3 regions of the Candidatus Nitronereus thalassa genome follow, and region 1 is predicted to be linked to each of the others. Evidence: riboswitches for the same ligand, from Rfam matches in the RefSeq annotation. Region 1 holds a riboswitch; each other region holds the start of a gene.
What was found. A riboswitch is a leader RNA that binds a small molecule or an ion and turns the genes downstream of it on or off. The one in region 1 is predicted to bind cyclic di-GMP.

Region 1 (10,837 bases):
GCTCTGCAGGGTCGTTAAATAATTATGCATGGCCTTCACTTTTCGTCCAGATAAACTTCCAAGTGGAATGCCCCAGATATGAGCAATTTCATGGTCTTGTAAAGGGCTGAGTCCCGAATGTTCAAATTCGTTCTGGGCGAAATTCAGGCGCCGTTGTTGACGTTCTTTACGGCGGAGTAAGGTCTGATATTCAATCAGGAGTCTGGTGGTTTGATAATCTTCTTCGGAAATTTCATCAAGATCCCAGGCTTTGTTGAGTCGGCGAATCTCCGGTTTTGGCAGGGCGGAAATTGCGGCCTTTTTCCGTTCTTTGATTGTCACCGGGTCCACGTGAAATCTATCTGTGAGTAACCCTTCTGCTGCCCGAATGGCTGAATCCGTCAGTGCCATCTGTTTCTTGAGACATTCAATCTGTAGGGATGGACGTTCTCGTTTTTGACGAAAGAGCTTTCTGTATTGTTCTGCACGGGCACCCACTTCCCGAATGGCCTCCCCAATGGAGGGTTTAACCGTGGGCTGACCGCCGGCCATGAACCGGGAATCCGGTTGGTCTGTGGCCATATATTCAATATCCTCTTTTTCCAAATTTTGGTACTGGAGGAGCAATAACCGAATCATCGTTCGATTTTGAACGCTGAGCGAATCAATAGCTGCTTGGATGTCTTCTTTGGGAATAGAGAAGGTTTGTGTCGTAGTGGTCATTATCTACAGTGCTCGGTATTGTTAAGAGGATTGTTCTTGCTGTTCTTCCAGATAGGAAGCGACAAACTCCCGAACTTCTTGGATAGTCCCTTTGGCATATAACTCTCGAGGGATTTCGACCATATGGAGATTTGATGGATCGGCACCTCGTTCAATGGCCCATTCTTCATCGGCATAGAGGGTTACGGCACCATCTTTATCCCTGGTGGCAAACAAAATATCCTTTTCTTGTTCTGGCGTTTGTTCCATGGTGATTCCCATTCCTAGACCATTTTGGGGATAGCATACCTGCAGCGAGTCTGTCAAAAAAAGTGTGGGTCTCAGGAGAGGTTTTTTGAGAAGCATCAATGGGTTACGGGAAAACAATGTCTACGCCAAATCACGTAGGCCGTAAAGACTACCAATGAAATGAAGAAAACGGTTCGAATTCGGCCAAATCCAAAGCAAGCAAAATTGGTCGTCGCATTGAGAAGCCCAAAACCGGCATAGACTAAGTAGACAAAAAATGACCAACGTCGAAGATTAAGAAATCCGTAGCCGATGGCCACATGAAGCGCCGGAGATTGAGCTTTCGCGAAAAAACCAGGAACTCCAGAAGGTTTTTCGCAAAACACCGACAACTGGTAATCAGGATTCACCAAAATGATGTAGAGATCGGTGATGGCGGTGACGAGAAAAAGTCCACCGAGATATCGAATGTCATGGGCACGTTCCCAAGCGGTGCGGAATGCTCGGAATTGGCTTGAGGGGTGAGGCAGATAGGCTGCATAGGCTTGGTTGCACCACCAAGGCAGGATGATCAACATCGCGAAAAATATTTGGCTCCCAAGGCCCCCGACAAATCCCAATCCCCAGGTCATGCATATTAAAAGTCCTCCCGCCAAAAAGACCCAGGCCGTGTGAGTGGTATGTCCTCGATAAAGTTGTCCGAGTCCGGGTAGGAAGGCGGATAATGTGGCTCCCATTGGAGATGGGCGTGGAAGGTCTGAGGGTAAGGAATTCGAGGGGGAAGTCATGTCGAATTGAAAGATATCGAGGGAATAGGACTCGAGCAAGTGGAAAAAGACTTGCCGATTCCCTCGAACAAAGAAACTAGAAGACAGGATCAAAGAGACAAAGGATCTTGCTGGCCTAAGAGTGTCGAATGGGGTTAGCCCAGAGTATCAACCATTTCTTTTAGGCTCTTCATGATGCAAGTGAAGATCGGAATGTCCCGTTTGGTATAGCGGCTTCCTTCAGCTTCACGGAGATGCATCACCAGGTCAAGAAAATCTTCAGGATGGTCAGTTTCAAATGCGACCACGAATTCTTGGTCGTCCAAGCCAAAGGAATAGGTGGTATTCAATTTTACCGAGGGGTATTTGTGTCCAATCTCGATATGTTCATCCATCATCCCTTGTCGGGCAGCCTTGGTGAGCAAATACCATTCCCGTGTCTTCTCGAAGGGGTAGACGAAAATATACTTGCTTCGCCCAGGGGTGATTTTTAAACGTCGACTATCCTGGCCTTCATGGACATGGTTATCAACATATACCGACCGCTTGGTCATTGAAAGGTAGGAATAGGGGGTGGTGAGATATTTGCCAAGTCCGCTGGAGAGGATCTTGGTCATTTGCTCTTGGAACAGTTCTAGGTCATAAGAAATTCTCCACAGAAGGAAATCGCAATCGCCGCGAATGCCAACCGTGGTATAGGGGACGATAATGACCTTTCCGGTAAACTCCTCAACGGCACGAATAAATTCCTGCTTGCCCGCCTCACGTTCATCCTGCGGGAGTCTTCGCCAGGCCGGATCGACCTTATGGTAGCTAAAATTGACGAATTGCCGTTTGGCTGGTTCTTTCCCTTCAGCCATGAGAAACCCTCCCTGACGAGCTAAAATTCATTCATAGACACCGACCTGCGTATCTATCAATTTTCCGGCGGCATTGTCAACGCAATCAGGGAGAGCTGATGTCGGACGAACGGCCGAGACGCATTTTGAAAAACAAAAGCAATTATACAAACAGAGTTTTAGGAAAATTTGTGCCGAAAACCATCGGCTATAGCCAAAAACTTCCGGTCATGTCTTTCTAGGCCAAGGCGACTGAGAGTGCTTGGGAAACAATAGGCACCCCATTGTGGTAGACGACCTGTTGAGAAGGATGGGCGGGGATGCGATCTCCCGGAAGAATAATTCCGACCAGGTTGAGAGGATCCGATCCAGAAAGGTGAATTTCCTGGGCGCCTACTTGTGGGTCTTTGCGAACGGCACGAAGAGCTTCGACGGCCTCGGGTAATCCAAATTGTTCACCCGTAAAACCTGCCACAAACCGTCCGCCCCTAATTTCTCCACGTAATTCTAATTGTCGATAAATCATGAGTAAATCCCGCCATGCGACGGATAGGGATTCACGTTTCAATAAATCTCGGAACACAATGCCGTAGCGTTTCAAAAGTTGACGGGCCCAGGACTCGGTGGGGTTGAGCACTGGTTCATCCTTTTCCCTTTCATCAGGATGAATTGTGAGTAAAGACCAACGTCCAATAGTATTCCGAGGGCGTTGTTTCTGTTGACGGCCAATTCCACGACGACGTTTGGGGTCGATAAGAGCACGGAGATTGTCAAAGCCGTCTGCTGTTACGATGCCAACACTGGCCAATTCCCACAAACCCTGTTCGATTTCAGCCTGAAGGTGTCCCGTTCCTCGGGTGAGGTCGCCAAAGAAGCTGGCGCCTCTTTGTGAGAGAAAGGAATAGACCGCTTGCGCGAGCGCAGAAAGTTTCCCTGGAAGAAGGGCTTGCGTGCCTTTCGGGGTATGCCGGGCCAGCGTGAGTAGCCATTCGGCATCCTCGCGAGGAAAAACGTTAATCGGGGCAAGGCTCGTGGGGATGATCCGCTTTTTGTGTTTGATGCTGGTCAGGTCATTGTCCATTGTTGGTGGAGTGAGGCGCCCCCAAGTCACGTTGCCACGTAAGCAATGGTAATCTAATAATTCTGGGTTATAACGACCCATGCGGCTGGCAAGTAGATAGGGTTCCCAGGCAGAAGCTGCTGCTTCAAATCCCGAAAGTTGTTGCAAGATCTCACGCAAACCGTTTTCTCCATGAAGTCTGGCGGTTGGAGCTACGTGCTGCCACCGAAACAGAAACCGCATAAAGTCTGACGCGGAAACGGCTTCGATCTCGCGACGGAGGGAAACCACGGTTCGCCGATGAATGCGGGCAAGTAATCGGCGGTCACACCACTCAACCTCCCCAACGGGTTTCTCGCTTGAACCTCTAAAAGTTCCTTGGAGGATTTGGCCTTGAGCCTCAAGCTGTTGGAAGGCCGTGTGGATGGTCTGGGTTGGCCATCGTAGCTTGGTGCCGAGCTCCGTTGCCGTGATTGGACCAATCACTTCCATCCAACTTCGGACGATGGCGGTTTGTGCTTCCAGTTGATCACCAGAAAATGTATCAGTTGCATATTCCGTAATTGTTTCAGAAGTGATGCCCCCAGGGCAGGCTCTGGTGATGAGAGGAAGGTGATCGGGAATGGCCCAGAATGTGGTGGGGCTTTGGGACTCTCCTTGAAGGCTGGAATAGCAAAGAATATGAGCGCGGCCAGAGTCGAGTAACGCAGGAAGAAATTCCTTCCAAGGTTGGACAAGGTCTTCCGGAACCCACATCAATAGGTGGAGTGCTTCTTGTAATTCATCAGGATCTCGAACAATAGGCCATGCCTCTTTGCAGACTGACTCAATGGCGTTTGCATCCAAGGCGCCGACTGTGGCTGCTTCTTCCGGTGACAACATTTGCCGCATGTTTACGGCACGGGAGCGCCTTTCTTCCAGAGGCGCATCATCCAAAAACGCGTAGGGATTGGCGTTCAAAATTTCATGAGAAAACGGGGACGGTACAGGCGATTCCACGGATATGCATCGTATGGTCCCGGTTTCAATCTTTTCCAAGATGGTTATTAGTCCATCGATGTCCATGGCTTCTTCCAAGCAATCCCGAATCGTTTCTTGAACTAGGGGGTGATTGGGTACTTCGATATTGCCTGGGGGACGATTGTCTTGACATGCGGTAGCCATGGGAAAGACAGCGGTCAGCAAATCTTCCGCGCGCATGCGTTGCAGGTGAAGGGGAACGCGTGTGCCATTTCGAAAACGTAGGAGGGCTAAGGCCCGAGAGGCATTCCAGCGCCAGCGAGCGAGAAACATAGGGGCTTGCAGCACGGCTTGGGTGAGGACTTCACGCACGGTATTGGAATGGAGTAAGGACCACACCGTTTCCAAGGGGAAGCTGTGTTTTTCTCCCAAGGAGAGCACCAGGCCTTCGTCAGTGGCTGCGGCTTGAAGCTCAAAGTCAAAACTTACACAAAAACGTTTTCGCAAGGCTATGCCCCATGCGCGATTGATTCGTCCGCCAAAGGGGGAATGAATAACAAGCTGCATGCCACCGGCTTCATCAAAAAAACGTTCGGCAATTAATCTTTGTTGAGTTGGGACGGCTCCGAGCATCTTCAGGCCCGATTGTTGATAGGCGATGATTTGAGAGGCTGCACGGTTATCCGCCCCGCATTCGGAAGCCAGCCAGGCTATGTTGTCGAGATTCGGGTAGAGTTCAGAGGGGGGCGTGGTTGTCGTTAGATTGAGTTGGTCGATTATAGCTTGCCGTAAATCTCCGACTTCTTGAGAAAGCTCGAAGGTTCGGGATGGGGCTTCTCCACGCCAAAAAGGTATGGTGGGTGGGGCTCCTTGTGCATCTTCCACACGCATGACCCCGGTTTCTACCCCTCGAATACGCCAGGACGTGTTGCCCAACAGAATGATGTCGCCAGCTAGGCTTTCCACTGCGAAATCTTCATCGACGGTTCCAATGGTAATGCCCTGAGGTTCTGCTACGACCGCATACGTTGCTGTATCCGGAATAGCCCCACCGGAGGTAATCGCAGCCAGCCGTGCTCCTCTTCGGGGCCTTAATTGTCCTTGCATGCGATCATGAAAAAGATACGCGTGTTGTCTGCCACCATTGGGGATAAAGCCGTGAGCCAGCATGGAAAGCACTTCATCAAATTCTTTTTTTGAAATATTTCGATAAGGATAAGCTTGGGTGATGAGTTGATAGAGTGCCTCCTCTGACCACTCTTGTGCGGCAACTTCAGCAACCAGTTGTTGGGCCAAAATATCCTTGGGATGTTCGGGGATAATGATGCGATCTAGGTTGCTCCGGTGAATGGCGCGAACCAGTGCTGCACATTCCATGAGTTCATCACGGGTCGTGCAAAAAAGGCGGCCTTTGGGAGTGGCACCTACCCAATGGCCTGCCCGCCCGATTCGCTGCAAACACGTGGCAATGGCTCTGGGCGAACCGATTTGACACACGAGATCCACAAAACCAATATCAATCCCAAGCTCCAATGATGCTGTGGCGATGACAACGCGTGTTTTACCAGTTTTTAGCCGCTCTTCGGCAGACAATCGTATCTTGCGCGAGAGACTGCCATGATGGGTCGCGACTACCTCTTCCCCTAATCGTTCCGTCAGGTGATGAGCAATCCGCTCCGCCAATCTCCTCGTGTTCACGAACACTAAGGTTGAACGGTGTTCCTGCACTAACTCCATGAGACGATCATAAATGTCAGCCCAAATCGCATTTGTTGCAATCGCCCCGAGTTCGTCCTTTGGCGTTTCGATTGCGAGGTCCATATCTTGTCGTTGACCCATGTTGACGATGTGGCAAGGATTTGCCGCCCACTCCGCTTGTCCTTGGTTGCTGATCTGTGTGGTCCCGCCCACTAAGAATTGCGCGATCTCATCGAGTGGTTTCTGTGTGGCCGATAGCCCGATGCGATTGGCTTTTGATTGTGTGAGGGCATCGAGACGTTCCAACGAAAGCGCTAAATGAGACCCGCGCTTATTTCCGGCCAGCGCATGTATTTCGTCGATAATGACCGTTCGTACGGTGCGAAGAATTTCACGACTTTTCCGCGCCGTGAGTAAAAGGAAGAATGATTCGGGTGTGGTGATAAGAATGTGTGGTGGTCGCTGTAAAATGTCTTGCCGTGTTTTTGTGGGGGTGTCGCCGGTACGCACTTCCACTCTAATTTCTGGGAGAAGCAGCCCGGCCTCTAAGGATTTTTCCGAGATTTCAGCAAGAGGCTGACGCAAATTTTTTTGGACGTCATTGCTGAGGGCCTTGAGTGGAGAGACGTAAAGGATTTGAGTTTGGTCGGTGAGATCTTTTGAAAGGGCTTGATGAAATAATGAATCCAGTGAGGCCAGAAATGCGGCCAACGTTTTTCCCGATCCCGTGGGGGCTGCGATAAGGGCATGTTCTCCAGAACAAATCGCAGGCCAACTTGCGGCTTGAACGTCCGTGGGTTCCCCAATTTTTTCTTGGAACCAGTCGGCAATGATGGGATGAAAATCTGTCAGTGGCCCTTTGGCGGTGCCCTTAGGTGACCGAGGAACGTTGCCAATTGTGGGTATTCCCATCGATGCTTCCGTATGATTTCAAAAAAACTCTAGAACGATCTCATTCCAAATTACTGGTGGTCAGAAGTGTTTGCATTCGCAGTACGAAGCGACTCAATTTTTTGACCAATGACCCCCGCTTCTTCAGGTCGTCCCGCTTGGTGAAGTAACGTGGCATACCGTTCATATAAAGGGATGAGTCTCGGATGTTGAGGGTTGAGTGCATGCTCGGTAATGCGAATGGCACGAAGATACAAGGGCTCGGCTTGGTCAAATTTGCCTTGTGCTTGCGTGACCATGCCTAAGGTCACCAGCGGCTGAACCAAATGTGGATGACGGTCGCCTAAAATCTTTTCGCTAATGGTAAGAGCTCTTTGCCAGAGAGGCTCTGCCTTTTCAAATGCTTGTAGTGAAAAATACATGGATGCGAGGTTGTTCAATCCCATAGCAATATCCGGATGGTCTGGGCCTTGGATGATTTCTATCACGGCCAAGGAATTTCTATAACGCAGTTCGGCTTGTTCGTATTCTCCCAGGCGTTCATGGACGGCGCCAAGATTATTGAAGGTGGTGGCGGCATGTGGGTCCGGACGCTCTCCTCGTTCGAGGGTTTGGAGTGCACGTTCAAAAAGTTCTTTGGCTGTAATGAAATCTTTTTCCTGGTAGGCCAGCATCCCGGCGGTATTGAGGGTTTCCCAACTTTCTGTTTCAGCTATCCCCGGCGCGGGATAAAACATGAGCAGGAGAAAAATCAATCTTAGAAAGTAAGGGGTCACGATGGTTGGTGTCCGTTGTCGCCAATCAGTCATTGTTCATGAAATCCTAGTTTGGCGGTAAGACGAATTTATCGTTGTGGCCTTCGGTCTTTAAGGAAAAGTGTAACAGAAACAGAGGCCAATCCAAAGGAGCTCTCATTCCACTCAATGGTCCATTCCCGGATAGAACCATGTTTTTCGATCATAGTAGATTTTTTTGCCTCCTATTTTTGCTTAATCAAGGTCTTGGCCCTTCTTTTTGTGTTGTCCTTTTGGCGGATGGTGTCAGGGGATTAAAAAGCTAATGGTTTTTTAAATTTCTCCGACAATGCAACAGTGAGCCGCAATAGGCTTGATGGTTATGGTGAATGGAACATGATGACCATCATGTGAACACAAAAGCAATGAATCATTTGTTTGGAAAAAGTGAGAGTCTCCCCTTCATGAAATAAAGAACCGCACAGGTGACAAAGGCAAACTGCTCGAGAGGGTAGGGCGCAAAGCCAAGAGACCTGGGTTTGGGTGTACGTCACCCAAGGGTACGTCTGGTTACCGAACTGGAGACGGCAGATTCTGGATTTGAAGTATGCCCATCCTCGTTCGAGGGGTGGGCATTTTTTTTATCTATAAAGGGTATTACAGGATGTATCGACATCGAGTAGGTGGCCTCAAACTCAAAGGAAAGCGGGCTGAACGAACAGTCCCTCCTGTATCGGTAAAGGAAACTCCTGGAGAACAGGGTCCAACCTTTGATCCGGCATTCTGCGGAAAAGATGCCGACCAATTGGTTCGTGATTTTCTTCCTATCGTTCGTAGGATTGCCACGGAACTTGTACTTCGTAATCCCGCAGCCCTCGATGTTGAAGACCTGACTAGCGCTGGAGTTATGGGCCTATTGTCAGCGATGACACGTTTTGATCCGACTCGTGAGATTAAATTTCGTACTTTTGCCGAGTATCGCATTCGCGGGGCCATGCTTGATGAAATTCGGTCTATGGATTGGGTGCCCAGGTCCGTCCGTGCCCGAATCGAAAAATTCCAACAAGCTTCGGAGGAATTTGTACGTAAGGAGGGGCGTCCACCCACCCAGGATGAAATTGCCGAGTTGTTGGGCATTCCTCCAGAAGAAATGGGGGATAATCTCATGAAAGAAGCAACGGTATTAAGTCTTGATGAAAATGTGGGTGAAGAAGATGAAACCTGCACCCTCAAAGATATGCTGCCAGCCAAAGATCAACTCGATCCACTCGCGGCCTGTATTTCTAGTCAAGTTGGAGATCTTCTCCAGGCTGCGATTGTTCGTCTGCCGCAACGCCAACAAGCGATCGTTCGACAATACTATTTTTCGGGAATGACGATGAAGGCGATCGGGGAAACTCAAGGCCTTACGGAATCTGGGATCTGTCGGGTCCATGCAGATGCCTTAAATCGACTACGTGAAGAATTATTGACCATGGGAGCAGATATTCAAGGCGAAGAGCATTCTTAGTCCATGAACAAGCCATTCCTTCAAGAACTTTCTTAAATTGGGAGGCCTAGCGCCTCCTTCGTTTTCTCAATAGGCAAATAAAGGTCAATATGGAGTGGAATCACGAATTACGGTGCGTCTGTCCAAGTTGTGGTTTTGTTGGAATGCCTTCACAAGGATTTTTTCGAAACACCTTTTTTGCCATCAAGATTTTAGGAAAGGGTTCCAATGATCAACACTCCGTTCAAGGTCGATGCCCTTCTTGCAAAAACCGTCCATTTATTCCGTTAAAGCCACCTTTCGGACAATCCCTGAGTTCCTTGTTTTCTGAACCTCCCCGGTTTGGTGGGCCTTCGTTTTAAAAATTAAAAATCCGAATCTTAAGAAAAATGTAAAGGCGTGGATTGTCTACGTAAGGGAGGGTTATGTCTGATTTCTAGAGGGAAGATAAAATTCATGTCCACCAATCGTGGCGACCTTATGACCGACTTTAGCCCATTTAGGGGTTCGAGCAATGCGAGGATTATAAAACAGGAGAGCCCCATGGACGATATTCCGCCCATCTTGGACAAGGCGCCAGGCCAAAAGGCTGTCCTTCATTCGCTGTTTATTAAATTTTGCTAGGACTTGGTGAGGTTGTTGACGATTCCATGGTTGAAATTGTTTACGTTTCAAAACCGTTCCTTTTACCGTCCCATCACTTTGATATTTCATTTTCATCCGGTTTCGAATAACAGCCGCGACAGCCATCTTTCCTGCAAAACTTTCCCCCCGTGCCTCGAGATAAATGGTCAATGCGGCGAGGTCGTCGGGGGAGGGGTAATGTTGTCGCAAATCTTCTTTTCTCAACATTGAGGCTAGAGAAGTTCGCGGGCTCCAATCCATGAGGAGCCCTTGGGCTTTAAGTCCTGGTGCTGTGGTCGAAGGAAAAACACCAAGAATCAAGGTGCCCACGATCAGGCCAGTGATGAGTGTTCTCACGTGGGGGGAAGTTAATATCGTAGTGTTCATAGGAAGTTTCTCCACTATACTGAATCTTTTTTGTCGTTGTCACTCTATTCAGCAAAACTTTTCAATCTTTAGAAAATAATCCAGCAAAACACTTACGGTAACCATCGCTTCCGCAATGATTGTGCCAAGTCGGTTTATTGTTGTGGCAAAAAGGCTTTGGCTTATCGAACGTATTGTTTGTTCGAAGTTTTTTATAATGTCGCTATTGATTGAGAGATGAGGGGTAATACATAGGGAAAAATTTTAAATCGGAAAAAAATCTGACAAGTCTGTTCAGTATTTAAGAGGTGTAATCATTTATTCAGTTTTAATATCAAAGAGTTCTTCAACCAAATGAATAAAGAAAAATTCCCGACAGGCTGTTAGGTGAGCGCGCTTATTATCTCATGTTCTTTGTGGCGTTTTTTGTTGTTCACACAGGTTTCGTCTACTTTCTTGGAAGTGAGAGATGGTAAGCT
Region 2 (10,837 bases), 1.6 Mb from region 1:
TAAGCTTTAAAAATCCCGAACCCAATACATCCAACTCCCGCAAGGATGTAGAGGTACTTTTCCCTCCTATTAATAGAACACGACAGAACTGAGGAAATGAAATAACCCTCAAATGGAACATTTTAAGGAGACGGAGACGGGGGGAAACCCCATCGAAGAAAAACAGAAAATGAGGACTTAAGCATAGTGAACCAAAACTTGTAGACATTTGCGCCAATTAAGATTCCCGCTCTTAGACCAAAATGTCCTCAGTAAATGTAACCCAAACTCATCCCTGAGCAACTTTTTCTAATACTTCTTTCCCTCCCAACCCGCTCTCTGGGTTGGTTCTACTGGATTCTTGCTCCAAACATTCATTCACTTACAGGCTGGCAACCCTCCCTTCGTATTTTGAACATCAATTTTGCATTGAAATGGTTGTGGATGGCCCTGGTGAGTTTCCGTCCGTGCTTTACAAAGATTGGCCGGGCAGATCTTTATGACAGCACCGAAACAACACATTTCCCTTATGACGAAAGACCAAAATGCCAAGATCAATATTGGAGAAGACCAGACTATTTACTGCGAAGGGTGTTGGACTATATCGAAACTGGCTGACCTCGACCGACGACTCCAAGCCTTTTCCTGGCCCACCCAGACAGACCTTGTGTGGGACGGCAACGATATTACCGCGATCGATACCGGTGGAGCCTTGGTTCTTCACCGAAGCCTTACCAGGCTTCAACAACAGGGCCATCACATTACCTGGCGGAGATTGCGGGCTGAATTCGCCGAGCTTCTCAAACTCGTCGCCAACAAGCAGGAAGTCCTGGAAACAGCCGCCCATCCACCAACTCAGAGTTGGCTGGAGCGGATTGGTATGCATGTGTGGACAGATTTGCACCAAGGAATCCATGCGTTGGGGTTTCTTGGGGAAAGCACCATTGGGCTGTTTGGACTCCTCGGCTCTCCGCGCAGCATCCGTTGGCGCGTACTCATTCGCAATCTGGAACTAGATGGATTTCATGCGCTCCCAATCGTTGGCCTCCTGAGCTTTTTGATGGGTGTCGTGATTGCCTACCAAGGCGCAGAGCAACTGCGAACCTTTGGCGCCAATATTTTTATTGTGGACCTGGTGGGCGTCTCGTTGTTGCGGGAAATTGCTCCATTGGTGACAGCCATTTTAGTGGCGGGTCGATCCGGGTCCGCGTATACCGCGCAAATCGGCACCATGAACGTCACAGAAGAATTAGATGCCCTGCGTACACTCGGCATTTCACCCATGAATTACCTGGTGCTCCCCCGAGCCTTAGTGCTGGTCTTAGCACTTCCATTGCTCACGGTCTACGCGGATATCGTCGGCGTCTTCGGCGGCATGCTGATTGCCAAGACTCAATTAGGTGTGAGCTTTACGGAATTTATCGACCGCTTCGAATATGCGATCGCACTTAAACATTACGTCATCGGCATCATCAAAGCCCCGGTTTTCGCGGTGATTATTGCATTAACCGGCTGCTACCAGGGGTTTCAGATTCGTGGAAGCGTGGATAGTGTCGGCCAGCACACGACGATCAGCGTGGTCCAAAGCATTTTTTTGGTCATTGTGTTCGATGCGTTTTTCTCGGTCTTTTTGAGTTGGTGGGGAATATGATTGACATACCAACAGCACCAACCACAACCATTGGGGAGGCGTTAATCGAAGTAAGGCACGTCTGCACGCGCTTTGGCTCAGCGGTGGTTCATGAGGATGTGAGCCTTGATATCTATCAAGGAGAGGTGTTTGCCATTGCCGGTGGAAACGGATGCGGGAAATCCACGTTGCTCCGGGAAATCATCCTGCTGCTCGAGCCCAATTCCGGAACAATTCGGATTTTCGGACAAGACACCAAGGGGTTGAATGCAAAAACCGAACGAGCCTTGCATCGCCGTATCGGCGTCATGTTTCAACATGGCGCGTTATTTAGTTCGCTGAACGTCGTGGAAAATGTAGAGGCCCCATTGCGAGAGCACACAGACCTGAATAAACGCCTCATCCACGAGATCGCACTCATGAAGATTTCACTGACCGGCTTTCCCATGAACAGTGTCACGAAATTCCCAAACGAACTGAGCGGCGGGATGCGCAAGCGTGCCTCACTCGCTCGGGCCATTGTTCTCGACCCCGAAATCTTATTTTTGGATGAGCCCACTTCTGGGCTCGACCCGATTAGTGCCGGGGCATTTGATGATTTGGTGCAACAACTCAAAGAATGGCTGGGACTCACCATGGTGATTGTCACGCACGATTTGGATTCTCTCTGGAAAGTCACGGACCGTGTCGCCTTGTTGGGAAATGGACGAGTCTTAGGAACGGGCACGATGGAGGAGCTTTCTCAATCAGACGACCCACTCATTCGTGAGTACTTTCATGGGCCACGAGGTCGGGCCGCACGGGAGCAAGCATGGAGCCAAAAGTAAATTACGTGGTGGTCGGCGCGTTCGTCGTGCTGCTCGGTGCTCTCTTGGTCGGAGTCGTGCTGTGGTTGGGCAAAGGCTTCGATCAAAAGACCTATGACCGCTACTATGCCTACATGGAGGAATCAGTCACTGGATTGAGCGTTGACGCTTCTGTGAAATATCGGGGGGTGGGGGTTGGCCGCGTGAAAGAAATCGTGCTTAACCCCGACAATCCGCAACAGGTGCGGCTGACCTTAGAAATTGAACGAGGCACACCCATTAAAGAAGACACCATCGCGATTTTAGATGTTCAAGGACTCACCGGTCTCGCAATTGTGGATCTTACCGGCGGCAGCCGTGAATCGCCTCCATTGGAAGCGAAGTCCGGCGAATCCTATCCCGTGATCCAAACCGGCCCGTCTCTCCTGGTTCGCTTTGACCAGGCAGCGACACAGCTGTTCACCAACCTGAACCGTGTAACCAAAAATGTGGACGCCTTGCTGGATGAAACCAATCGGGAAGCCCTCAGCCAACTACTAAAAGATCTGGCAACGCTAACCCAGACGTTAACCGCCAACAAACAACGGTTTGACGAGGGGATCACAAATGCCGCGCAAACCATGGAGAATGTATTGAAAGCCAGTAAAATGCTGAACGAGGAGATGCCCTTTTTAATCGATCGTATGCATGGGAGCGCCGATTCTTTGGAGGCCATGGCCGAAAAGGTCGGTCAGGCTAGCACCGCCGTCGGTTCAGCGGTCGAGAGGACCAAACCCGACGTTGAACGATTTTCTCAACAGACCCTGAGTGAAATGAGTGCGCTAGTGGCGGAGCTTCGCCAATTAACCTCCACCTTGCAACGAACGGCTCAACAACTGGAGCACCAACCCAATTCGCTCATCTTTGGGCGAACACCCCCACCACGGGGACCAGGCGAATGATAGTTATACGGAAGAAAATTTTAAGGTGTGTCATCCGGCTTCTTGTTGTCACCACTCTAATCATGTCGGGTTGCGGAATGTTTCCAGTCCGTACTGATGAACCCATACACACTTATTTTCTCCGTGCTGAAATACCAACCGAGGCACGCCCAATGACACAAAGTACAGGCACCTTGCTTGTGAATTTGCCTCGTGCGCAATCCGGGTTCAACACACACCGCATGGCCTATATCACACGAGACCACGAACTCAACTACTTCGCCGTGAACCAATGGGCTGAGACACCGGCTCACATGCTTCTTCCTCTGTTAGTCAAAGCCCTGGAACATACCAATCAATGGGATGCCGTGGTGCAAATGCCTAGTCCCGTCCGAGGCAATTACCAACTCATTTCTGAAAACCTTTTGCTCCAACACGAATTTACCCAAGAGCCAAGCCGGATCCGAATACATCTCCGATTACAACTGATTCGTGTGAAAAATTTTCACGTCCTAGCCACGCGAGAATTTACGGTATTGGAAAATGCACAAAGCAACGACCCTTATGGCGGTGTTCAAGCCGCCAATTCCGCCACAGAACAATTATTAAAAGAAATTTCAGAGTGGGTTTCCCTTTGTAGGGTCGAACCCACTGATAAAAAGTGCTAAGGGTTTTTGACATCATTCATCGCTAAGGAGGGACTGATTATGGGGTACACAAAAGACGATCTCAAAAAACTGGTTGACGAGCTAACGAAACAACGTGATGAACTCAAGGTAAAACTTCACCTGGCGAAAGCCGAAGGTCGAGATGAGTGGGAAAAGCTTGAAACCAAATGGGAAGAAGTGAAAGGAAAAATGAAAACAATGGGCGAAGAAGCTGGGGAGGCGGCTGATTCCGTCACCGCCGCCGCAGGGTTGTTAGCCGATGAAATCAAGAAAGGGTACGAACGAATAAAAAACGCGTTCTGAGATATTTCTAAGTATTGTTCATTTTCATTCAAAGCACTCCAAACTGAAAATTCACTATCTTATTTACCGGCTCACTCGCCAAGGAGGACCATTCATGATTCAAGAAGTAGAAGGGGACATTCTCTTAACCAAAGCCAATGCCATAGCCCACGGAGTGGCGCCCCATGACAATTTCGCCAATGGCTTAGCCCTGGCGCTACGAGAGCGATGGCCAGCCATGTACAAAGACTTCAAGCACGCTTGCCAAGTCTCAGAACCAAAAACAGGTGAATTATGGACGTGGGGTGGAGCGGGTGGAGTACGCATTATCAATCTGCTCACGCAAGAGCCACCACCTACTCGGGGGGGAAGACCAGGAAAAGCCAGCGTGGAAAACGTTAATCACTGTCTCAAAGCTTTGCGAAAAACCATTGAGGAGGAAAAATTCACCAGCGTGGCCCTCCCGAAGTTGGCCTGCGGCGTCGGAGGTTTGGATTGGAAAGATGTCAAACCGCTGATTGCTAAACACCTGGGTGATTTAAAAATACCCATTGTCGTGTATTCGACCTATCACTCTGGAGTAGAGGCCACCGAGAAATTATAAGGTGCGTGTCATTCCCCCAAAAGGCCGTGCAGAGGGCCAGAATCTAGGTCCTCTGCACGAACACCATGGGATAAGGAATGGTGACGAGTAGGGAAAGAGCCCACTACACAACATGGATGACTAAATTATTCAAGTGATCCATGCCGATGCAATCCACAATACAAAAGCCTCGATAACTGGTTCGCCCCTCTTCGCCTGCGAGAAAGGTGACGCTCGCTGTTTGGTCCCACATCCAGATTTTCTTCGATTCTTGCTCCCACCCATCTTTTGAAATAATCGAAACCTGATGAGTATCCCCATAGGCTAAACTGGTCACCTTTTCGCTAAACTCAAACGTAATGCGGACCACCTTTCCCTTGGGGATATTCAGGGGATTTTTCGGCCCAAAGGGCTTATTCCGATGATCCAGAAACCCTTGTTGAGACACCTTGACCGTAATCTCGACCTCTGCAGGGGCAGCACCTTCTTTGGAAGCCAACACTGCCGGGGTAAAAATCAAACTGACACAAAACAATAGCGTCGTGCCAACCGCGGACCATTTAGACAACAATCTTTGCATAGAGACCTCCTTAATTAAGGGAAACGAATTTTAATTCGTTTGTTAGCCAATAACGTTGGTTCCGATTTTTCCAAGTTCCTTCTGATGTTTTTCGACTTCCCGTTGGTGGATGGCATGCGCCTCTTCGGTGTGAATACAGTTATGCCCACAGGTGACCACCCCTTTGCCGTTCAAAAATTCGGAACATCCTGTCACCTCCACTCCACCTTTTTCTGCACCTCGAAACACATTAATTTCAAAACCAACTTCACGTTTCTCTTTCAAATTGGGACATTGTACTTCTGCTGGAACTTCTGACTTCATGATGATTCCCCCTTCCGAGAATTGAAAATTACGTGAGATAGGATCGCCCGAAACGTGACGGAAGCGACCGTTCCCACTCCCCACCCACCTCTCGTACTGGCGGAGTGAAGGGCACTCGTTGTTAAAGTCCGGCCTTGGATTCAACTAAGATTCAGCAAACAAGACGTTTGCAAGCTTATTAAGAATGGAGCCTGTTGGAGATCAGGAAGGGAATGCCACTTTCATCACAGCGGCGAACTAAATCCTGACGAAAAATGGCATAAAAAAACCCCTCAGCACGGAAGCATCCTTAAACAAAGAAGGCACTTCCTTCCTGGGAGGATTCGGAGAATCTCTCTCCTTCCTTCGGCAACCCGGCCATCAGGGTTTTTGCCTGATCCGTGGTTTTGCGTCCCCGCCTCACAGCGGGTTTGCCTTTATCGGGAAGTGGTTCTTCTTGGGTCTGCTTATGACTTCAAGAAAGTATCAGACAAATCTCACTATGTCCAAATCGGAATAGTTTAGTGGAACTTGAGACACCCGAAGGCGTTGACCACCTTCCGCTCATAAAGAATCGTGATTCAACTGAAGGAATACATCTGAATGGCAATAAAGAAATAAAACAACAAATTCAGAATGAAAAAATTTTCCTGTAGGCTGCTGACCTAACTCCCCAGAGCCATCAACACCAGTTTTCTTCATTGTCCTTTTATGGAACACAAAATACCAACTGATAAAAATCTATTGTCGCGTTTTTCATCAATTAGCCAAACAACAGTGCTTGTACTTTTTTCCGCTTCCACATGGACAAGGTGCATTTCGCCCCAGTCCTCTAGAATTTGGAACAACCATTGTGAGCAAAGCATTCTTCATACGTGATTGTGGGTCTTGGCGAAACACTTTTTCGAGCATCGTATAAAGTTCTGGGTGTTTCCGACGCATCTTGTCCGGATTTTCAAAAAAGTACTCGGAAGCCACCGCAAAAAATTCTGCCTCACTCTTCAATCCATACGGATTAATATCCGAATGATGGCTCCGCATCTTATCCATTTCTCGATGCACGAGTTTCATCCAAGGAACGACTGCGCTTTGTGACAAACCAACACTCGGCACGCCATCAACCGCACCGTCGGACTTATCCAGCAAGTGCGCAAACTCATGAATACCCACATTCTTGCGATCCTGAGGCTTGCGAAAACCTTGTAGTAAATCAGGCTTAGAGAGAATCATCATACGACTCATCGCCCCGCTTCCGACCATGCCAAGAATATCCTCATCTCCCGTACGGCCAATCTCGTATTGATCATTAAATGTCGTCGGATACAGGAGCACCTCGCTGATTTGGTCCCACTCCCACCCAGGAAACCCAAAAATCGGAATGATCGCACTCGCCGCCACCAACACACGCACCGTGTCATCGACTGAGGTTTGAATGCCCGTAATTCGTTTTTCAGAAAGAAAGATTCGCACCTCTTCCCGAAAACGGGCTTTCTCCAACTCATCGAGTGATTGATAAAACGGCACCTCTCGCTGCAAGATGGTTTCCCACTCTGCGGGAAATGGCTGCTTCCGAAGCACCGACCTCCGCCGAGCTTTGCGGGTCAAAAACCAGTACAAAAAAGCAACCACAAGGAAAGCTCCCACAATGCGAATAACAATTTCCGAAGTTTCCTGTCTCCCGGCCAACAACATTACCAAGAGCAACAAAAAAATCATCCCGGAAAGAAATAGTGATAACCGATGAGTGAAATGTTCTTGGTGTTGACGTGCATCCATGTTGATCAACAATTTTGAAACGTTTAGAAGAATGTTACTTTTCTCACTATACGAAAAATGGAGCTGCTCAAAAACCTTAGGAGAGTACCCCAAGCAAATTCTCGATTTCTCAGATACTTTGGATTAAGCTTTTGCGAAGGCCGAAGGGAAATCTTTCGGGGTCAGTATAGTCTATAATAGGATCGTCCACACTGAACACCGCAATCACCTCAATCATGGCAAGGATCACTCAATGACCATAACAAACAGCCAATCTGGGACAAATGTGCATGAGATTGCTGACGGGATCTATCGCATTAACACCCCGGTTGAGATCGAAGGGGCAGGAGGGTTTTCCTTCAACCAATATCTCATTGTGGATGATGAACCACTGCTTTTCCACACCGGCCTGCGAAAAATGTTTCCCCTGGTGCGGGAAGCGGTAGCCACTATTTTGCCGGTTGAAAAACTTCGTTACATTGGATTTTCTCATGTGGAAGCCGACGAATGCGGCTCGCTCAATGAATGGCTTATGGCTGCTCCACATTCTGAACCACTGTGCGGTACTGTCGCTGCGTTGGTTTCAATCGGTGACTTGGCTGATCGGGCACCTCGCGCCCTCGCCGATGGAGAACTGCTCTCTTTGGGTACACACTCCGTACGGTGGATCGACACACCGCATCTGCCACATGCGTGGGAATGCGGGTTATTGACTGAAGAACGAACATCGACTTTGCTATGCGGCGACCTATTGACCCAGGGAGGAGCCAATCTTCCGCCCATTACGGAAGCGGATATTCTCGGCCCGAGTGAATCGTTCCGTCAGGGGATGGATTACTTCTCCCACACGAAAGACGCACGCGCTATGCTTGAGCGACTAGCCTCAACGAACCCAACGACCCTCGCGTGCATGCACGGCAGCACCTGGCAGGGTGATGGAGCAAAGCTGCTGCGTGCACTAGCGGATGAGCTATCAACATGAGATATCACCAAATCTGAGGAACCAAAAACAGTTGTTTTTGATTGAAGCATGCTTTTCAAAAACCCTTCCATTTTTCTGACGGTCAGTATTTGATATTATTGGAGTTTCGAAGCTTCTACTTTTAGTTTCAAAAACAAATGTTAAAGGTCAAAGTTAACTAATTCCCACATGATGTGAAGACTGATGCCTCAAAAAGTAAAGAAATATGTTTTTCAAAAAGAGAAAGGAAGTTTTAACCCTGACCAGTTAGCTATGGATATTGAAGAAAAGCTTAATATCTCGATTTTTGGTCGTGGTCCTTATGCTCCCATTGAAGGCTTTTTAAGCACGAAGGATGGAGAAATTATAGTTAGCATTTATCAGGAGGATAAATTACCGAATTTTAGTGCTCGCCATCTTACTCCCGATGAGGAAGAGCGTTTAGCCAAAATAATTAGCGAGCACAAACCATACAAAGAAACTCACCGTGGCCCTCATGCAAGAGTAGTCTCAAGATTTTCACCATCGATCGGGCGTATATTAGTAAAGAACCAAAAGACAGGGGACGAGAAATTTGCGACAGGATTTTTGTTTAAACAAACGGATTGGTTAATGACAGCAGCCCATGTTGTAGAAAAGGATAAATGGGTAATCCAACAAATAGAATTTGGCAGTACAGTCGTTTCTTGCAATGAAGTTCTATACTATGACCTCCAAAAAGATTTGGCTCTTCTTCGCCTCGGGAAAAAAATTTCATCTTCTCCGGTTTTTATTCGACAAAAGTTAAATTATCCGGATGATCTCGGGATGAGATGTGCAGTCTTGGGATACCCCAATATTCCAGGAATGGAACCTTCCCCCTCTATTTATGAGATTTCAATCGTTTCTCAAAAAAACAATTATCTAATGAAGCAAAACCTCTTGGAAATGTCCACGCATCTAGGTTCTGGTATGAGTGGGACACCTGTGCTCAACGACAACCTTAGCTTAGTCGGAATCGTCATTGGCTTTCCTGGGGAAGAAGGCCCTTGGCCCAAATGGACGCCTGTGGCCCTGCCATGTAATGAAATTATTGCAGCAGACGAATCGTTGCCAGCAGGGAAATCTTATTTTCATTGACTGGGTAAAATAGTTCAATAACAGTTGTTTTTGACTTTGAAGTTTTGGAGTTCTTTTGTAACAAATTCAGAGCGATTTAGTTCTGAGATTTTCTATAGTTTTTGAACATCCTCATTGTCCCATTGTCTAATGAAAAATGAGACATACTCATATGACGATTTGGATAAAGGATGGACGATTGTTCACCTTAAACGAGATGTATTGCTTGAGGCAGTGAGAGATGTTTGGCTTCTAGATCACATCAAATGCGAGTTTGAGGAGGAACTAAATGTTGCCCCAGATAAAGTCACCCAGTATACGGTTCGATTTATTTTAGAGCTTATTAAATCCAAATTTGTTCGAGTAGCTCGATGGGACAAAGAAGATCAAGAAATAGAACTTGACCTATCCCCGGCAGAGCTAGAAGATTTGATAGAAAATCTTGATCATCCTTCTTTTTCTTTGCAAACCTTTCTTACAGCGACAGAAAAGGGCTGTGCATGGGTAAGCCGGTATGAGGATCTAATAAAAGAGTTAAAATTAAGGCAGTAAAAAAAATACATTTTTATATAGCCCAAAACCTTAGTTAGCTAATACCAATTCGATTAATGATTGTGCTCATTTTGTGCTCAACGCCATCACACTCCGGCCTATTCAGACCTATTCCAGCCAACCTTCGGATTGAGCCAAAACCTTGGCTGGAGTTGGGTGAAATGAGCTGAAGTTGGCTCTAATAGAGTGAGGGGTTTCGCATTCCTATAGTGTTTCCAATTATAATTTTCGCGTTTCTCCCTTTCCACACTTTCGCTGTTATCGCTGCCTTTGCTTTGTCCCTTTCGCTTCAATTTTTAACTGCCGAGAGAAGCTTCTTTCCCCCTTCCTTTGTCATCCTGAGCCAGCAGGCGAAGGATCTGCCTTTCTTGCGCTGATGAGGATAGGTGACAGCTCTGACCATTGAAGGAGAGATTCTTCGCTCCGCTCAGAATGACAGGCGAAATCCTTCTTGAGGAAGTTGAAGGAACAGCTCGAGATCCAGTCCCTTGGTTTTTTGTGACAAGGCATAAAATTGTGACTGGCTCAGAGAAAACACGCTAAGGCTTCCTCACGGTTCCATTCCTCTCTCGACTAAAAATTTCCAGAAAAGAATCTATCCTTCCTCCCTTCTTTCCTCTAGGATACTCGTAGCTCGTCTCGACCAAGAGCGTTTCATTATTCACTTCATCCATCAGGAGGTGCAGCATGCCTATTTACGTCAGCTTAGTGAACTTTACCCATAATGGATTGATGACCATG
Region 3 (10,837 bases), 830 kb from region 1:
ACACAGACTGATCATGGCCATCCGGAATTCCTGGCAAAGATTCAAATCAGCTTCAATCGTACGCTCAATCCACGTTTGCATGTCTTTCCAGAGCAGGGCCTCTTTACGATCATTGAGTTGGGCAAGTTTTGTCAGACTGAAATCTTCCCATTTATCAGGAACCTGATACCCTTTTTCACGAACGAGGTCGACCAAAAAATTATAGGCAAGTTCATCCCAATCTATTTGCTTCGCAACCTTGAAAAACAATCGATCCACCATATGCATCTTGGTAAACCGGGCGTCGACTCTGGCAAAGAGTAGGCCTTCCTCTTTTCCCAGAGCACTCAATCCAGACTGAAGCGCCGGACGGGTCTCTTGGCATGACCCAATCGCAAATTTGACCGAGCTTCCCCCATCCCGAATATATGACCGCACGTATTCTTGCTTGAGAATTCGCAACCAATCCTCCACCAACATTTCATCCAATTCGGGTTCCGCTGGCTCTGAAGATTCAGCCAAGGCTGAAGGGGCAGTCGGTTTGGGCATAGAGACAGAAGGGGCAAAAAAGTCGCGCAAATCCGCGGGACGTCTTTGAGCTACTTCGACCACAGATTCGTCAGGAATTTCGGCTACAGCCTGAGGCGCTTCGCCCCTCGAGCCTTCCCCGGACCTTGCCGCCTGAATGCGGTTTAGCGCTTCCACAATCTCACTCATGCCAATGTTCATCCTTTCCAGGGATTCATAAGCCTCTGATTTGGAAAATAGATCATTTTTAAGTTCACGGTTTGGTGTCACAATCACCCATTACCAAGGGTTTTGCCAGGTTCATAGGGCTTATGGAACTTTATCGGTTTTTCCTACCATTTCTTGATACTTTTTTCCCTTCCGCCTCCTAAAAACCTTAGTCACCAATGCCAAAATTTTTTCCCGTATGGGATGGTACCACCACCACAAGATCTGGTAGTGTGCATTCAGGACAACAAATTTACATCGCGATTGATGAAAGATTTCTCCTCAAGCCAATTCTTTCTCTTTGGAAGGGCCAAAAAATCATGGTGATATCCTGTTTTCCCATACTGAAAATCATTTCATTCCTCCTCCTGATCCAGGGTTGGACCACTGGGGCAGGAATCCCCCTTGCACAGGCCAAACCGATTGACGGTGTTGGCCAATTGAAATTTGGCATGAAGCCCAGTGCGGTCGAGGCCTTGGATGGCTGTTCCAGCGAATACGAATGCCTCTATGACATTTTAGGGAAAAATCGCTATTTTACATTGAGTTATGGAAGATCAGGGCCCTCCAGCACCCCGGACGATTCTCATTCGCAAAATGGTACGTTGACCCATATCGATATCGACATGGGAAGCCATACCAAAGAATGGTTTGGGGAATTGTACGAGGTTCTGGTTTCCCAATATCCCCTAAGTCATATACCCACGGAGCAAGAGGACGACCATTTCCAAAGTGGAAAAGATCAGGAGTTAATTATTGGGTTCGCCGATGGATCCGTGTTGCTCAAAATTGTTCGTCGCAAATTCGGGAATACGATTCTTCGGGTCGTGTATCAGGACGAGGTAGCCGCCAAGGCCCAACGAAATCATTGGGAACAGAATCGCGAGTAAAAGGATCACTCTTTTTCTTCTTTCTCCCCTTCCACTCATACTGTCCACTCCACCCTTCACCAGTGTGTCAAAAATTGCCTTGGTTTTTTCAATTCCTTTAGCATTTTCAAGAAATTCAAGCATATAGACTAAGCATGAATATTGCTTATTCTTCAGCTTAAGTACTAAGGCGAAGGGAACCCTCATGAAGGTTATGGAACATACAATTCAGGGCGCTATTCTATTGGAATTGCAGGGGGAGCTCGATTTTTCATCACGAAAGGAATTTATGGATGCCATTCAACAGACCTTTCATAGTAATCAGCCACATATCATTGTTGATCTTCAAGGGATAACTTGCGCTGATGAAGCGGCCATGAGTTTGCTCGTAATCGCCCATCAAAAGCTTATCCAACAATGCCGACGCTTAAGTTTACTTCATCCCCCAAACCATTTGGCAAACAAACTTCACTCCATGAAATTTCCCCGTATCATTCCTATTTATCGTTCGCTCGAAGAAGCCTTAAAGCGACAAATTTTTTCTCTACCCCTATATCATTAACTCCCGCTCGCGAAAATTCCTGGGACTAGATCCGTTAATCCCTCGAAAACTGCGGTATACACTCCTCCTATTGTTACCCTCCAAACCACATTTGAACCAATCCTCTTCATACTTTCAAATAGTTGCAGGCAAGGAAGAATCGGGGTCATAATTTCTTAAGGACACCTCGATTACTAGTGTGTTCCTGATAATATTGATCACCACTCTTTACCAGAGGAGGTCTGCCATGAGTGCCACTGTGACCGAAACTCCGCTCTTACCCTCCGTGCAAAAATTTCTCGCCACAGAAGGCAAACTGCTTATTGATGGAACCTGGATCCCAGCTCTTTCAGGGAAGACGTTTTCCACTTTCAACCCCGCCACAGGAGAACCCATGTGCCAAGTGGCTGAAGGACAAAAGGGCGATATCGATCTCGCCGTGAAGGCTGCTCGACGGGCTTTTGATAAAGGTCCGTGGCGAAAACTGACCGCGTCAGAACGTGGAAAAATGATTTGGAAATTGGCTGACCTCATGGAAGCCCGACTAGAAGACTTTGCCCAATTGGAATCTTTGGATAATGGAAAACCCGTGGCTGTGGCCCGAGTGGCTGATGTACCCCTAGCCATCGATTTGTTTCGGTATATGGCAGGATGGACCACTAAGATCGAAGGCAACACGATTCCGATTTCCGTGCCCTATGCCCCTGGGGCTCAATTTCATGCTTACACACTTCGCGAACCCGTTGGCGTAGTCGGACAAATCATTCCCTGGAATTTTCCTCTCCTCATGGCCGCGTGGAAATTAGGTCCAGCCCTTGCTGCCGGTTGTACCATTGTGCTGAAACCCGCTGAACAAACACCATTGTCGGCCCTGCTTCTTGGAGAATTGTTTTGTGAAGCCGGATTTCCTCCAGGGGTCTTAAATATCGTGACAGGCTTTGGCGAAACAGCCGGAGCAGGCCTGGCTGCTCACCCTGATGTGGATAAAGTGGCATTCACAGGATCCACAGAAGTCGGGAAATTAATCGCCAAGGCCGCTACCGGCAATCTCAAAAAAGTCTCCCTCGAATTAGGCGGAAAATCTCCCAGTCTCGTATTGCCCGATGCCAACATCGAGAGCACCATTCCGGGTGTGGCCAATGCCATCTTTTTTAATCATGGACAATGTTGTTGCGCCGGGTCACGTCTGTATGTAGACAAATCTATTTTTGACAAAGTCGTCTCTGGGGTGGCGGAGCAAGCTAAGAAGATAAAAGTCGGTCCTGGCATGGACGCCCAAACCGACATGGGCCCGCTGGTCTCCGATGAGCAACAACAACGAGTCTTAGGATATTTAGAGTCAGGGATGAACGAAGGCGCCAAAGCCATGGTGGGAGGCGGACGGGTTGGGACTAAAGGATATTTTATTGAACCGACCGTCCTTGTCAACACAAACCAAAAGATGAAAGTCATTCAGGAAGAAATTTTTGGTCCCGTAGTTTGCGCCGAACCGTTTACAGATTTGGAGGAGGTTGTCACGAAAGCGAATGACAGCATCTACGGATTGGCTTCAGCCATTTGGACCAAGGATATCGGCAAAGCCCACCGCATTGCCGCCCAGCTTCGCGCGGGAACCGTGTGGATCAACTGTCACAATATTTTCGATGCGGCACTGCCCTTCGGCGGCTACAAACAATCAGGATGGGGGAGGGAAATGGGCCACGAGGCCATCGATCTGTATACTGAGGTGAAGTCCGTCTGTGCGCTATTGTAAGTAAGAAAATGGGTTGAGTAAAAGAAGGCGCTAAAAAAATTCGTTTTCGGTTGATCGCCTGTTTTAGGCAACCTGACGATTTTCATCAGATTCAAGGAAGTAATATTCATTCGAAGCCTCGGCCTCACGGGCGCCTCGAATAACCTGCCTCCAGCATCGACGACATAGATCATGATCTTTCAAACTCACGGTCCTTCCAAGCTTTCCTGAATGTGGATTTCGTTTAGGAGACACATGAATTTTAACATCCGTGCCACATTGAGAACATTTGCATAGGCCTCCTGCATGACTTTTGAATTCCCTTACCCTCTTCGAATGAGAAAAGGACTCATCTTCCCAGAGTGAAAACATCAATCCATAATCTTCTGATTGGCAATCCATCATCGGATATGAAATAGCCAAACGGGCCATGGCAACCTCCGTGTCGTTCTGGGTGATGCATCAGGGGCACCAACCAATTCAGTATCAATACGTATTCACCAATGCATTCCTTAAATTATTCTCACAGAATGAGCAAAGGAGGTGCCAAAACTGATATTTTAAGAATTTCCAGTCGCAACATATTGTAAAGTATGGAAGTTTTCGAATGTATATAACAATTTCCACACATGTCCATTGACCCCATGAGGGAAGTTAGGAAGTTTGGAATATGGGATTTTTTGACAGGCTGTCAGACGTGGGGACAGGCTTATTGAAAAAGATTCAACGGTTGGAAGGCATGAAGCTAAAACAAAAATCCTGCAGACATTCTTCGTTGCGCTTCAGAAACCTCAATGAAAAAAACCAGGTAATCAGAAAATTTTCGAGTCACAGGTAGGCTATCGCACTTTCGCACCAGGCGCTGATTCATTGAGGATAAGCCAGTACAGACCAAGCTGCTGAACAGCCTGAGTAAATTCTACGAAATCCACGGGTTTTCGAACATAACTATTGGCCCCAAGTTTATAACTTTTCATCAAGTCCTGTTCCTCTTTGGACGAGGTCAAAATCACCACCGGCAAAAATCTCGTGCGATCGTCAGCCCGCAATCGTCGCAAAACTTCCAACCCATCGATTTTAGGAAGTTTTAAATCGAGAAGAATAAGCTGAGGCATCACACTTAAATCCCGTCCAGCATGAACCCCGGTACCAAACAAATATTCCAAGGCTTGAACCCCGTCCCGCGCAATAACCACCTGGTTGAGAATATTATTTTTTCCTAATGCCCTCATGGTCAGTTCCTCATCATCCGGGTGATCTTCAACCAACAAAATGACTTTTTCACTCATATCTTGCCTCCCTCATTTTCCAAGGTAAAGAAAAAGGTGGCCCCTTTTCCTACAGACGCCTCGGCCCAAATACGGCCCCCATGACGCTGAATAATTCTATGCACGGTCGCAAGGCCGATTCCGATACCCTGGAACTCACTGACGGCATGTAATCGCTGAAACGCCCCAAACAATTTATCCGCATACGTCATATCAAAGCCCACCCCATTGTCCCTGACAAAAAACACAGGCTGGGCATAGTGATACGTCATTCCCAGTTCAATGCGAGGGAACTCTTCATGACTCGTGAATTTCCATGCATTCCCCAATAAATTTTCCAAGATCACTCGGGTTAAGTCCGGGTCGGCCGTCGTACGAAGATTGTCCACCACCACCACCTCCACCTGACGGTCCGGATCGGCTTTACTCAGGTCCATGGCAATCGAACGCCCGATCGCTGAGAGATCCACTGATTCAAAAGTTAATTCAGCACGAATGAGCCGAGCCAGATTCAGCATGGCATCAATGAGCTTCGCCATGCGCTGGCTTGCCTCACGTACCCGTCGTAAATACTGCTTGCCGGTCTCATCAAGTTTGTCGTGATAGTCGTCCAAGACGGCCTGACTAAATCCATCGATTCCTCGCAATGGTGCCCGCAAATCGTGGGAAACTGAGTAGCTGAATGCTTCCAACTCTTTATTAGAAGCCTCCAATTGAGTCGTACGATCCAATAGATCCGCATTGAGCTTGCGCATATGCTCTTCGACTCGTTGACGCTCAGTAATTTCCCGAGTCAGGCCAGCATTGGCCTCTTCAAGCTTGGCAGTTCGTTCATGTACTCGATGTTCAAGATCCAAATGAGCCTGACGCAATTCTTCTTCGACTCTTAAACGCTCACCCATTTGACGCTGCAGCTCAAGATTGGCCTCCCTCAGGGCTGACGTACGTTCCATGACCCGCTGTTCCAACTCCATGGATGTGCGACGAAGCTTACTAATAACCAGGCCTAACCCACCTAACCAAATCACAATCAATAAGGCAGTCCATCCATACAGGTTGTACCAATCCTGAAATCGGACCCGTTGAACGATATCGCTGGAATACAGGCCCTCGAGTTCATCCAACGCTTTTGAATACACCTGAACATCTGCCACAGCCATCGACTGAATCAAATCGCCCTGAAGCTGGGATACCTGCAGCAGCATGAGGGCCAAGCTCGAACAAAACACCACCGTGAGCACCAGCACCATGCGCTCATACAGCGGATCCATAAATCGAGTGAATGCATGATTCATAACTTGACCGATTTCCAACACACGTTCACGGAGGGTTCCCATGTTCTCAAAGCCAGTGGCCGCAATTTATCCGACCTGCGCCCCGACCAACTCCGTCGGGGACGCAACGTCCTCAGTACCAACACCAGCCTGATCCTCTTCGGCGGGAGTTTCGAATTCAGCATCTTCCATATAACTGGGTCGCAGGGGCGTCACTTCGAGATCAACCGTTTCTTCAGGAGCCAATCGCTTGAGATCCCATTCCGTGATCCATCCTTTCACATATTCCCGCATGCGAGTGCTGGACAACCGCTCAACAGAGGGAATCGTTGGCGGAGCCCAATGATAAGCAGAGGCATGAATCGTCCGAACTTTTTCTTGGGTTTCTTCAATCATTCGATCGTAGGGACCGACCAAACGGGCCCGTTCACTTTCAATCAACCGCATTCCAGCCTCTGCTTGATCGGCCAACAGCACATCGGTTTCCGATCGTCCTTCTCGTAGTTTGTTTGGAATTTTTTCCCGGTCGCCCTTGTCTTCCAAAATCGCACTTTGAAAATCATCCGTCAGCGCAATGACTGACGCGAGACCTGATTTATATCCAAGATCCGCATAGCTCGATGCATCCAATCCACCCATCCATCGCGCGAGCTCGGCATAGGACTTTGCTCGTTGCTTGAGAGAGTAACGCCCAATAATTTCTGCCTCGTCAATGAGTAAAATCCATCCTGAATATCCCGAAGCCACCATCAATCGGGAGGCGAATTTAAATCGTTGCAAGGCCAAATCCGTTTGAGAAATTTTTTCAAATGTGTAGGGATTCGACGCACTACAGGCCTGGAGATACCGCTTGAGTTCGACGACACCAATTGGGTCTCCGGACCAGAAGCGGACAAGACGGTGGCTCAATTCTCGATCATTGGCCATTCGTTCATACAAGAATAATGTGGCGGCAAATCGGCTATCCAACTCGCCACTGGGTCCATGCACCCACTCATAGAAGTCTGCGTATTGGGGACCCTGAAAATTCAGCTCTCCTGCAACTTCAGCCAATGTCCCACCGCGCTTCCCAGGGATCAAGATCGTTTCAATTGAGGCACGGTAGATTTTGACCAGGCTGTACAACGGGGTTTCTTTACTAATCACAATACGGCTACAGGCAAAATTCTTCTCCAATGCCAACTCTTGAAGATATTCCAAGGTATGAGATTTTCCAGTCCCGAATCCCCCATCCAACAAGATACCTTTCGTTGTCGTACCTTCGGTCACGCTTCGCTGGGCGTTCTCAAGCATGCGCCGGAATTGTCCTTCAATTTCAGGTTGAGCGCACCCCAACACTTGGACGGCATCTCGATTGGGCACTCCGGCCCGTAAGGCTTCGATCGCCCGGCGATGCAACATCTCCTCCCCATTAGCGACCGGCGTTCCTTGGGTAAACCCGCTCGCGGCAACCCCGGGAGATGCCGAGTCCTTTGAAATCCTGACCAAGGGTGCAAAGGGGTTTTGCCGACGCTTATCTCGGACATCGTCCCAAATCCGAAGCTTGAGTGCCTCATAACGATTGAGTCCGCGCCGCTCATCTTTCACAAACTCCTCTGGGGCAATCACCACAATCAAGCAACCTTCGAGTTCATCCGTTCCATCAACAAATTGACGCAAAACTTCATAGGCGTCCATGGCCGCCGCTGCCGTATAACTCAAGGCTGCATCAGGTTCTTTTGACCGTTTCACTACCATATACTGACTAATATCTAACGTAAGGATTAACCCACCTTTGCCCACCAATCTCACCCAGTAGACCAGCGAGGCCAGCATATCCCTGGCATTGTGTCGCGCGACTTTTTGGAAAATCAGTGCATCTTTGAGTGCGGAAATCAAACGCAGTTCCCCACAAAGCCATTCTTTCACGGCATTCGCCAAAAACGGGTTTGGGTCACCACTATCAAGTTGGGCCAGACACAGACGGACCATAGCCATTCGAAATTCTTGGCACATGCCCGAATCACGATAAATGGCTTTTTCTAACCAACTCCGGAGCTCACGCCGAAGTAGCATTTCTTCACGATCATTGAGCTCAGCAATGGCTTGAAGGCTAAACGCTGCACGATCATCTGGCACCTGATATCCGTTTTCAACTAACAGCCGGGATAGGAATAAATGCGCTAATCCATCCCAATCAATTTGTTTCGCAATTTTATGAAATAAACGATCCACCATATGAATCTTGGTATATTGCGCATCGGCCTTAGCAAATACGTAGGCATCGTTTTTCGCCATTTTGCTGAATAGCTGCGGCAAGGCACGACGAACCTCTTCCTCGGCGCTCACGACAAATTTTACCGCAGATCCTCCCTGGCGGAGATAACTTTGGAAATACTCTTTCCTCATGACCTCCAACCAATCCAGAGATGACATGTTCATGACGATCCTCTCTTTCCCTTGAAATACGTCCACATGATGTAGGCCAATGCAATCATTAGTTTGCCCCCTTGCGGTATCAGTTGGATCGAGACTCGTTGGGAGGAGAAAAAATCGAAGAGCCCACAAGTGGGCACAGAGGGGCAATGCTATCGAATAGTCGAACGTTGCAACCAGACCAACCCTGAAAGGAAATTTAAGGTTCCCCTTCTCCTCAGGTCTCTTGGCTTTGCGTCCTGCCCTCTCAGGCAGTTTGCCCTTTCGCCTCCTACCTCTATTACTATTACTATCGGAAGCATCAAAATTTCCTTGCACAGAAAGACGAGGTGAGAGGGAACAACAAAAACGAACATCATGTTGGCAGGATGTTTAGTCACCATACGCAACCGTATGGGTCAGAAATCAACTGGTCTGGTCAGGATGGCTGAGAAAGAAGGATGGTTACGCTGCAGACGTAAAGGAGGTGCCGTAATACGTCCGCAGTCGGCCCCCTTGCGCAATGACACTCAAGACTTTGGTGGCGTCTTTGATGCCAGTACTGGCATGGAAATGAAGCAGGTGACCCTTTTTTGTTTGATTCACTCCACTTTTATCGAGAAAGTAGAGATCTCGTGCAAATTCTTGTCGAGTATATTCAAACGTTGGGCGTGGCAACATGGTGAGCAATTCATAAATTTCCATTAACGGAATGACGATGCCTGTTCCGAGCAGATGCTTTCCACGAATCCCGACGGCGATAGAATAGGCAGAATACAAGATGGCCAAAAATTCGTGAGGTTTAAATCGATACGGCCTGGTTTGCAAATCCTTTAAGCGTTTCACCAGTAAGGATGGGCGCAATCGAGTTTCTCGAACGCGGTCAATCGTCACAGCCATCTCTTTAGGGTGAACTCGAACCAACGCCGGATAGGCAAACAACGTTCCCTCATGTTCAATCAAATCCACGCCCATTTGTTCGGCCATGGATAACAAGTCCTGCTGGAAGCCTAATCCGCCCAAATAATCCTCTTCATCAAAATTCCAACTCTGGGTCGTTGAGGCCAGTTCCTGTTGTAATTGCGCGGTGAACTGATTGGCTTCATTGAGAGCATGGCGAAGCTTTTGGAAGTCACCAACACTGGCCGCCGTCCGAATTTTTTTCACCGCAGTCGCCGCCTCAGCAACGGTTCTCACCAGTAGATCTGAATCTTTTTCGATTTTGGCCAAGGTTTGTTCGAGATTTGTTCGCACTTGTTGTTCAATCATCACGCGGTTTCCAAAAAGGCCATGGAGACTGAGGCCCCATATAGGGATTAGACTTCTTTCTCGGCTACCTTGACGTTTCCTAAAGACACGCTAGGATGTAAGAGAGAGGTTTCTGGACATTAGTCCGACTTTCTTTTCATCTTTGCTCTGCCCCCCCAGGCCACTGCTCATGGGCAGGGAATAGTGCACCCGAGATGACGAATTCGAAACGTCCCTTTGCTATTATTACAGGTGCCTCAAGAGGCATCGGCGCGGAATATGCCCGAGGATTGGCTCGCCAAAACCACGACCTCCTTATAGTGGCACGAGATAAAGCACGCTTGCGAGAACTTTCCCAAGAATTGGAAACCGCCCATACTATTCATGCCCATATGTGCGTCTTGGATTTAGCCCAACCCAATTCAGCCCATCAATTGTTTGTAAGGGCCCGGGAATATCGACAAACACCAGACCTGCTGATTAATAACGCAGGTTTTGGACTATACGGGGAATTCGTCTCCCACCCCTTACCCAAAATCCAACAAATGCTCCATCTCCACATTCAATCGGTCGTAGAAAGCATTCGTTTGTTTTTGCCGGGAATGATGGAGCAAGCCTCGGGTACAATTATTAATGTCGCATCGATTGCTGGCATGCTCCCGATTCCCTACTTCGCAGAATATGCCGCCACGAAAGCCTTTCTCATTTCCTTTTCTGAAGCACTGGCGGAAGAGGTCAAATCCAGCGGAGTCACCATTCAGGCTTGCTGCCCCGGTCAAACAGAAACGGACTTTCAT

Region 2: it holds a riboswitch for cyclic di-GMP, as region 1 does, so the genes downstream of both, PPG34_RS10425 (hypothetical protein) here and PPG34_RS03480 (sigma-70 family RNA polymerase sigma factor) in region 1, are expected to answer to the same signal.
Region 3: it holds a riboswitch for cyclic di-GMP, as region 1 does, so the genes downstream of both, PPG34_RS07060 (BREX system ATP-binding domain-containing protein) here and PPG34_RS03480 (sigma-70 family RNA polymerase sigma factor) in region 1, are expected to answer to the same signal.

The regions. Positions count from the first base shown of each region.
Region 1 covers NZ_JAQOUE010000001.1:730,644-741,480, reverse strand. The annotation lists gene PPG34_RS03510 (hypothetical protein) at 1-702, opposite strand, end outside; gene PPG34_RS03505 (hypothetical protein) at 724-951, opposite strand; gene PPG34_RS03500 (hypothetical protein) at 1,047-1,562, opposite strand; gene PPG34_RS03495 (chlorite dismutase family protein) at 1,853-2,557, opposite strand; gene PPG34_RS03490 (DEAD/DEAH box helicase) at 2,775-7,166, opposite strand; gene PPG34_RS03485 (tetratricopeptide repeat protein) at 7,217-7,954, opposite strand; cyclic di-GMP riboswitch class I at 8,363-8,457, shown strand; gene PPG34_RS03480 (sigma-70 family RNA polymerase sigma factor) at 8,487-9,389, shown strand; gene PPG34_RS03475 (cell wall hydrolase) at 9,792-10,379, opposite strand.
Region 2 covers NZ_JAQOUE010000001.1:2,307,608-2,318,444, forward strand. The annotation lists gene PPG34_RS10390 (MlaE family ABC transporter permease) at 479-1,630, shown strand; gene PPG34_RS10395 (ABC transporter ATP-binding protein) at 1,627-2,436, shown strand; gene PPG34_RS10400 (MlaD family protein) at 2,421-3,356, shown strand; gene PPG34_RS10405 (ABC-type transport auxiliary lipoprotein family protein) at 3,434-4,003, shown strand; gene PPG34_RS10410 (hypothetical protein) at 4,043-4,306, shown strand; gene PPG34_RS10415 (macro domain-containing protein) at 4,401-4,889, shown strand; gene PPG34_RS10420 (hypothetical protein) at 4,993-5,448, opposite strand; gene PPG34_RS10425 (hypothetical protein) at 5,491-5,751, opposite strand; cyclic di-GMP riboswitch class I at 6,096-6,176, opposite strand; gene PPG34_RS10430 (zinc-dependent peptidase) at 6,490-7,506, opposite strand; gene PPG34_RS10435 (oxygen-binding di-iron domain-containing protein) at 7,739-8,467, shown strand; gene PPG34_RS10440 (S1 family peptidase) at 8,651-9,565, shown strand; gene PPG34_RS10445 (hypothetical protein) at 9,695-10,096, shown strand; gene PPG34_RS10450 (GYD domain-containing protein) at 10,784-10,837, shown strand, end outside.
Region 3 covers NZ_JAQOUE010000001.1:1,563,690-1,574,526, forward strand. The annotation lists gene PPG34_RS07030 (BREX system ATP-binding domain-containing protein) at 1-696, opposite strand, end outside; gene PPG34_RS07035 (hypothetical protein) at 1,035-1,604, shown strand; gene PPG34_RS07040 (STAS domain-containing protein) at 1,789-2,145, shown strand; gene PPG34_RS07045 (aldehyde dehydrogenase family protein) at 2,372-3,877, shown strand; gene PPG34_RS07050 (response regulator) at 4,696-5,145, opposite strand; gene PPG34_RS07055 (sensor histidine kinase) at 5,142-6,461, opposite strand; gene PPG34_RS07060 (BREX system ATP-binding domain-containing protein) at 6,486-8,819, opposite strand; cyclic di-GMP riboswitch class I at 8,982-9,084, opposite strand; gene PPG34_RS07065 (hypothetical protein) at 9,258-10,061, opposite strand; gene PPG34_RS07070 (SDR family NAD(P)-dependent oxidoreductase) at 10,256-10,837, shown strand, end outside.